2 regions of the Acetivibrio cellulolyticus CD2 genome follow, and region 2 is predicted to be linked to the other one. Evidence: riboswitches for the same ligand, from Rfam matches in the RefSeq annotation. Region 2 holds a riboswitch; the other holds the start of a gene.
What was found. Region 2 has a riboswitch for cyclic di-GMP ahead of ACECE_RS29440 (cellulose binding domain-containing protein). Riboswitches for the same ligand answer to the same signal wherever they lie in the genome.
Positions count from the first base shown of each region.

Region 1: another riboswitch for cyclic di-GMP. It lies ahead of ACECE_RS0211945 (transglutaminase-like domain-containing protein); the one in region 2 lies ahead of ACECE_RS29440 (cellulose binding domain-containing protein).

Region 1 is NZ_JH556655.1:38,740-42,983, reverse strand. Features, by position in the region: gene ACECE_RS0211950 (cohesin domain-containing protein) at 1-1,802, shown strand, start outside; gene ACECE_RS0211945 (transglutaminase-like domain-containing protein) at 1,937-2,779, opposite strand; cyclic di-GMP riboswitch class I at 2,796-2,881, opposite strand; cyclic di-GMP riboswitch class I at 2,970-3,054, opposite strand; gene ACECE_RS31110 (hypothetical protein) at 3,574-3,747, shown strand; gene ACECE_RS0211935 (hypothetical protein) at 3,855-4,211, shown strand.
Region 2 is NZ_JH556657.1:513,406-517,649, forward strand. Features, by position in the region: gene ACECE_RS29440 (cellulose binding domain-containing protein) at 1-1,839, opposite strand, end outside; cyclic di-GMP riboswitch class I at 1,946-2,029, opposite strand; gene ACECE_RS0214240 (hypothetical protein) at 2,451-3,494, shown strand; gene ACECE_RS0214245 (hypothetical protein) at 3,847-4,244, opposite strand, start outside.

The DNA.
Region 1 (4,244 bases), on a different contig from region 2:
CAACACCAACAGCAACAGCAACACCAACTACAACTAACAGTTACATATCAATAAAGTTAGATAAGACGTCAGTTGTTGTTGGAGATATAATTAAGGCATCTATACAGATAAACAATATTAATAATTTTGCAGGATATCAGGTTAATATAAAATATGACCCGACAATTTTGCAGGCTGTAAACTTTAATACGAAAAGTCCTTTTAAAATTAGCACACTTCCATTAGATGGTAGTATATTGCTTAATTCTAATTATAGTCCTTTTGCATACGCTGATAATCATGTTGACAAAGGAATTCTCAATTTCAGTAAGGCTTATTTGGGACTTGAAGGATACAGGACAGGTGGGGTGGCTGAAACGTCAGGGGTTTTAGGGGTTGTTGGGTTTAAAGTATTAAAAGAGGGTACTACAACTGTTAAGTTTGAAAATGCAGATAGCATTTCAAATGGAATAAGTGGTACTCTGCTTAGTGACTGGTACGGAAATCGCATATACTCTGGGTATTCTGTTAATCAACCAAGTAGTATTAAAGTTGTATCTGCTTCAGCAACACCTACACCAACCAAAACTATAACACCTACACCAACCAAAACTATAACACCTACACCAACCAAAACTATAACACCAACTGTAACACCAAATGGATTCCAAGTAAAAATTGGTTCGTATGTAGCAAACTATGGTGATGAAGTAACGGTGCCTGTGAAATATGTAAACGTACCTGCTAAAGGAATCAGTACAACGGACATGACAATTATATATGATAAAAATATGCTCAAATATTTAAGTGGAGAAGTTGGAAGCATAGTTTCAAATCCTAATACAAACTTTGGAATAAATAAAGAAGCAGATGGTAAGTTAAAGGTATTGTTCCTTGACTATACAATGAGTGATGGCTATATTAGTTCTGATGGAGTGTTTGTAAAGCTCAAATTTAAAGTAATAAGTTCTGCAAGGACATCTACTAGTATAACAGTAAATGATGCATCCTTTGGAGATAAAGATCTGAAAAGTGTACGTGCAACATTATATTCTGGGACTCTTACTTTAAATAGTGGAGTGACTGTAACTCCAACAAGTACTGTAACTCCAACAAGTACTGTAACTCCAACAAAGACTACGTCAGTAAAAACAACACCAAACAGTGGTACTGTTGTAGAACCTACTGAGGATATACCTGCTGGTGTTAAAACTGGAGAACATAAATCATATCTTAAGGGATATACTGACAATTGTTTTAGACCAAAGAAGGAGATAACAAGGGCAGAAGCTGCAGTTATAATTGCAAAATTCGTTGATGTAGGTAGCTCAGCAAATTCTAATAATGTTAATTTCCCAGATGTCACCAATAAACATTGGGCAAAAGAGTCTATTGAACTTGTTACTAAGGTTGGATTGTTTAAAGGATATCCTGATGGTAGTTTTAAGCCCGATCAGACAATAAAAAGAGGTGAATTTGCAGCTGTTATTTACAACTTGCTTGATCTTGATGCAAGTACAGGCTTGAGTAATAATTTTACCGATATAGATGACCATTGGGCAAAAAGCTTTATACTAAAGCTTGCTAATTTACGATATATCAATGGTTATTCCGATGGGACTTTTAAGCCAGATAATAAAATTAAACGCGATGAGTGTGTCGTTTTGGTTAATAGGGCTTTAAATAGAGGGCCACTGAATGGTGCAACATTAGATTTCACTGATGTACCTAAAAACTATTGGGCATTTAAAGATATTGCAGAAGGATCTTTAGATCATAAGTATTATATAAATTCAGATGAGGAAGAAGTTATTATAAAATAATTTGGGTATATAAGCTAAATTGATATTGATACAACAACGTAATATTAATAGTTAATAATGAAATAGAAAAGCTGCCCTAAAGTATATAAATAGTTACTTTTGGGGCAGCTTTTCTATTTGCTATCATTAATTTATTAGTATTCAGAAATCTTTTCATGGTCTGTATAAAAGTCGCTATTATCAAAATAATTTGTGTTGAGACTATGTGCGAAGGTTGTATCTACATTAACCCAGCGATTTTCTTCAGGGATATATATTTCATTCCAGGCATGGAGTTCCTTTCGATAGGGATTAACAAAGTTTCCTTTTATAACTTTTACCTGTAGTCCAACTGCTCTTCCTAGAGCGGCTACTAGTGTAGAATAATCATAACATACGCCAGTTTTAGTTTTTAGGGTTATCACGGCGCCATAGTCATTATCAAAATTTTTATTGATTTGCCTTAAATACTTATCATAATCATATTCAATGTTTTTTGCTACCCAATTGTATATTGATAATGCTTTATCTTTTTCGGTTGTTGAATATTGTGTAATACTTTTGGCAAGTGCAATGATTTCTTCATTATTACTTTCAACATGTTTGGTTGGAACCAAAAATCGATTAACATCTATTGTGTTTTCAACTTCTAAAGTAGGTCCATAAGAGTAGGTTCTATCGTATTCATGAACAACGACGGAAATTTTATACTTTCCTTTACCATCGATAAGCCATATTTCTTCTTTATATTTCCCTTTGGTTAGTGATACATCATACCAAGTTGACGTGTCGTCCTTCGAAACAATGATTTTGATTTTGCTTTTATAAGTATTGCCGGTAAGAACAACTTTGCCTTCAACTGATGTAGGAAGCGTTTCGAGTACTACACCATTAGAGACAATTAAATGGGTTTGAGTGTCACCAAAAGCTTGTACGGAATTCAGACAAATAGTGATGACAATACTAATTAGTAGTAAGTATCTTAGGCTTTTTTTCATAATTATTCCTCCCTTATTCGGTAACTCAGCCATCATAGTAATGAAACCCGTAGACCTGTAGTTTTGCGTCCTCAATTTTCATTGAGTTTGCCATTTTCGAAAGGGTTATAAGGTTAAGAAACAGAACAACTAAAAAAGCCCTTATTGGGATTACCAATAAGAGCACTTAAGAGTTCTAGTCTCTTAAACACTTGGCAACCCGGCTGTCGTAGTCAAGCGACCGTAGACCCGTAGTTTTGCGTCTCTATCTTTCGATAGATTTGCCTTTTACAAATGATTGCAAATTAAATTGTTCTTAATACTATTATACTATAAAACCAAACATAATTCAATGCTTTAAAAAAATTACATGCTTGAGTTGAATGAATAAATCCAGTGCTTTTCAGAATAGACATTTTTTTAAATGTATGATTTCCAAGATAAGTATGCACTAGAAAAAGTTCAATAAAGAACAAACTTTGCATATTTGTATCTACATATATAATTATATAATTTTTAAAGTTGATTATATATAGTAAATTAGTTTCATTTTCTGTGATTCAAAGTTACTACTAAATATAAGACTGTTTTCAGCTAAGAAATAGTATACATACTGTAAATGCTAGAAGAGATAGATTTAATTTTATTTAGGGAAATAATTGAATATATGGCTTATTGGATTTAGAATGGGAAAAGGTTGCTTATAATCTTTGATATAATGATATAAATGTATGAACTTTTTAGCAGGTTTCGACGTCTAATTATAGTGTTAGTAAATATGAATTTGAAAAGTGTTTAAGGGGGATCGGCTACATATGAAAGGGTATAGCTATACTGAAATTGGGATGCTTTTAGGAGCTGCAATGGGAGGGGCGATTGCGGTTTTAGGGTTTTCAATTTGGAATAGTTTAATGTCATATATTTTAGTTGGTTTTTCAATATTATTAGGAATATTTGCAGGTAAAATTGTAGAAAAAAAGCGAATGTAGAATTTGTATGGTTAAATAAAATTCTGCTAAATATAATTTGAATAATTGCACAGAAAGTAATAAACAGAGTTAATATTTGAAATAATAGATTCATCACATTAACATGAATGGAGGAATCTATCATAGCTACTAATGAGTATAATGAAGCAATAAGCCTGGTAAACGAGCTTGAAGATATGGAAAAACGTATATGTAATTTGCCTAATGTATTTGCAGAAATATTAAAAGATGAGATAAATGCAAATGATGAGCAAAGATTATTTAACGGGTTTAAAAGAATTATAAAAAAATATTCCCAAGATACAAAAGGGCAAGAAGTTATGGATGAAATGATTAGGGTATTGTGCGGTGGAGCATCTATATATGAAATACTTCAAGTAACCAAGGAGGAAAGCATAGACCCAACATTGTCGACAGGAATAACAGTAGAGAATCAATGCCATGTTGACAATATAGACCAATAAAAAACACAAAATTAGCTATGGGAGCAGCACAAT
Region 2 (4,244 bases):
ACGTGTAGGTGTAACTACAGGCGTAGCTGTACGTGTAGGTGTAACTACAGGTGTAGCTGTAGGTGTAGGTGTAACTACAGGTGTAGCTGTACGTGTAGGTGTAACTACAGGTGTAGCTGTACGTGTAGGTGTAGCAGTGACGGTTGTGCCACTACCTGATGGAGGAGTACCACTATTTAAGGTTCCTGAAAGATATACTGTTACTTTATCCGTATCAGCATAGGCCGTAGCTGTTGGATTGAAGGAGTAATCGTTTGATTGATTATAATTTGACCAGTCGGATTTATTGTACCTTGCCTGTATTTCAGTACTTGAACCAGCTGCCAAAGTGCCGGCACTCGATGAGAACCCGACTTCAAAGTAACAGTCTGTTCCAGTAACTGAAGGACTAACAGTTGTAAATGTTCCAGTTATGTTCGAGCTGCCAACTGAAGCAAAGTCAACACTAAATGATTGTGAAGCTGAACTGTCCATAGTATAGTAATATCTTATTTTTACAGTTGACAGATCAATTGCAGATGAACCTATATTTGTTAATTTGAACTTAGGAGTTATTCCATTTGTTGAAGATGATGTAGTACCATTGTACATTTGAATGTTCAAGATTTTATTAGATGATTGTGAAGTAGAAGTAGCAGCAACTGTTGAAGTAGGTGTAGCAGTTTTAGTAGGTGTAGCAGTTACTGTTGCAGTTTTAGTTGGGGTAGCAGCGGCGGTTGCGGTTACCGCAGCGGTTGCGGCACTGCCGGAAGGAATATTGCTATTCCTCTTTTCGTACAGCCAGTCTTTTACAAATTGGCCCATATGATCATTATAAGTTGAATCTCCGCTGGCATTGTTGGTCGAACCTGCAAGATCCCATGAGGAAACACGTGTTGAGAACATAACAGGTTTATAATCGTTGTCAAAAGTCCATGCGGTCCAGCTTATACCCTTGGTTTCCAAATAGTCCTTATATGCCTGACCGTAACTACTTACAGTACCTGTGGTAATTGAATCACCATCATGCTGGAATCCCCATTCAGTATTAAGGAAAGGAACTGAATTTGCTGCATTACCGAAGTTTGCATCCCATGCACTTGACCCACCATGAGTTGGATAATAGTGAGCGTTATAAACAATGTTACCACCTGTTACAGGACTGGTAGCAGCCTGGCCGAGGTTTTGTGACCATCTTGGTCCGCCTACGATAATGAGGTTATTAGGTGCGATCGTACGTATCATGTCTACCCAGCCCTGTGCAGTAGTTCGCCATGTGCTCCAACTATCAGGGTAAGTTGGTTCATTGAATAATTCGAATATTACATTAGGAGTATCCTTATATTTGTTTGCTATAAAAGTCCAGAATTCTCTTGTTTGTGTATCTTTATCCGTATAAGTATCAATGTAGTGCCAGTCAATTATACAGTACACTCCTTTGGCAATACATGCCTCGACAGCAGCTTTAAGATGATCGTCATAATATGAGTTGCTTGATTTACCATTATACCAGCAGTTTGTCCATCCGGCTTCACCATCAATAGCTGCTGGATAAACAGGTAGTCTGACTACTCTCGAATACCATCCGCTAGATTCATTAGTAGCCATGTTAATAAGGTCAACGGCTGTTTTGCCGCCCCTAAATGATCCCTGATGTTCAATAGCACCGATGTCAATTAGTGATACACCTCTTAAGACTACTGTATTGCCGCCGGGGTCTTTAATGTACTTTCCGTCTACATGAAGCCAAGGAGTTGGAATTGAAGCATTACTTGGAGATGGTGAGATAAAAATGAATCCAAAAGTGAAAAGAAAAACAAAAATGGCTAGTGCTGCAAAAATTCTTTTTGCATTTTTCATAAACATTCTCTCCCTTCAAATTTCCTATACTAACAAATACTCATTTAGAAGGGGCAATGAAGCTTTGGAGATCATTGGAGAAAACCCAAAAAATAAAACTATCATTTTCGGCAACTCGGCTGTCTTAGTCAAAGACCTTAGACCCGTAGCTTTGTGTCACTGGTTTTCACCAGGTTTACCATTTCAAATGATGTTTTGTTAATATAGATTTCATTATAGCATATTATGGAATCGATTTTAATAGGCTATTAGTACTAGATTAGGACTCAAATACTAGATTAGGACTCAAATACTATATATGACAAACGCTAAAGTTAAATCTATATAGCACTTAAACGTTATCTACTATATATAAAAAACATCCTTTAAATTTAGTTGGAATCATCATAAAAAAGTGTTGCTTTATTATCAAAAATGGCATATAATTACAAGTACAAAATTCAAACTATACATATTATTGTCACACCGCTCTAAGAAATTCTTTTATAAAGGTATTGGCATTTTTTATGTTATAAGTTATAATTATTATGTAGTATGACATAAGTATAATATGAATTTACAATTAATCATATCTATGTTGTTTCGTTTGTTTAAATTTAAGGGGTGGTTTCATGGATAATAAAAAAGACATTTTGAGGGTGACCATGAAAGATATTAATTTACTTCCAGAAGACATTTTAGCTGCGTCGTCAAATTCTATGGAGAAAAGAAGAACTCAAAGCGAAGTTAATGAAAGTGAGAAAGTTACTAACGAGTCTGACTCTAAAGTTCCGCCTGCACAATCGGAAAAGAGTAAGGAAGGCGTAGTAACACTTTCTAAAACCTTAAAAGATAATCTGATAGATAGTATACATCAGAATTCTGACAGGGCTACTAGTTTTTTGAATTCATTAAAGAAGGATAAAATTAGAAATCTTGAAAGGATTTTAGGTGTTGACAAAAAGGATTTATCTTTTTCAAACAAAAAGAATTATATTTACAGTACAGGTTCTGGAAGGATGGTTATAATAGACCGTGATATCTGGGGAGAACCATGCACCGTTACCGTTAAAGAAGCTAATGACGTTGCAATAAGACGTGTCAAGTTTTTTGAGGATGAACCATTCTTGTTCCCGGTATTTAATGAAAAGAATTTGACTGGCGATGTTATACATATGGATGATAATGAAATTTGGTATTTGTATAAAGATGAAGCAACTATCGTTTTATTTAAAAATGATAAACCAGATTTCCTTAAAGTATCCCTTAAAAATTTTAAGAATATAAATAACAAAAAAGCTTTACATACCTATTTGGATAGCTCTAAGATGCTTTATCTTGATAAGAAACTACATGCGCTATTAATTGAAGATAGAAATATTCAAGTTGAGGATATAATTAAAATAAGAGCTGGGTATGCAGTGTATAAAAATACCAGCAGGACATATAAAGTGTTGTTGTTTGATGAGTTCAGACAATTGTATGATGAGTTTACATTCAGTAAGCTTCCTTCAGTTAGGGAAGATGGTTGGGATGTGTTGTTTTCTAAGGATATAGTTGATTATGTAAAAGCAAACAATTATTCCTTTGAGAATTTCAGACAGGATGACGGGCACATAGAGTATTGGCAAAATATTGGGGCAAAAAGAGTTTGTGTTTTAAGATGTAAAATTTAAGTATAGTTTATAATTTATTAGTTTAGAGAATGTGATTCTTATCGCATTCTCTTTTTAATTATAGGCCCTTGGAGTGAAATGAAGATGCGAAATCGAGAAAGAGTTTAATTTGAGTGGACATGGATATTTTGACATGACTGCTTAAGATAATTACCATGCAGGAAATCTTAGTGATATAGATTATTCTAAGGATTCAGTAAAAGAGAGTATGAAGAATCTTCCTAAATTAGGTTAAGCCTTAGCCTCTGTAAAAAACTAATTTGTGAAAAAATTCTTCTTATATTAATGAATTAGCTACGGCAAGTTGCCGTAGCTAATTTTATTTAATTTTTTTGAGCTTTTTATCAAGCAGTTATCTTTGAACAAACCTTAATTCCATCCAGTCAAAAGCTATCCAGTCATTAGGGCCTGCATTTGAAGTATTCTCAATTACTACTCTGTTGTTTCGTCTCAAGTTTGAAATATTGAAGGTCAAATTTCTCCAGTTGTCAAACCTTTGTCCTGCTGGACGCCCGTGTTCAAGTTGAAGTCTTCCTGTATGGACTATTGTTCCGTTTATGGTTATACGTGCAGAGTAGTTGTTAACCGGTACGTTTTGATGATCGTCAAGTACTGCGCGAATTATAAGTTGTGCTCTTAGGTTTCCCGGGACAAATAGGAACGGTGGAACTGAGAAATTCCATGTGCCTCTGTTACCTGTGTACAATATGTCCGCATTACCACTTGGATTGCCATAATTGGGGTAACCGG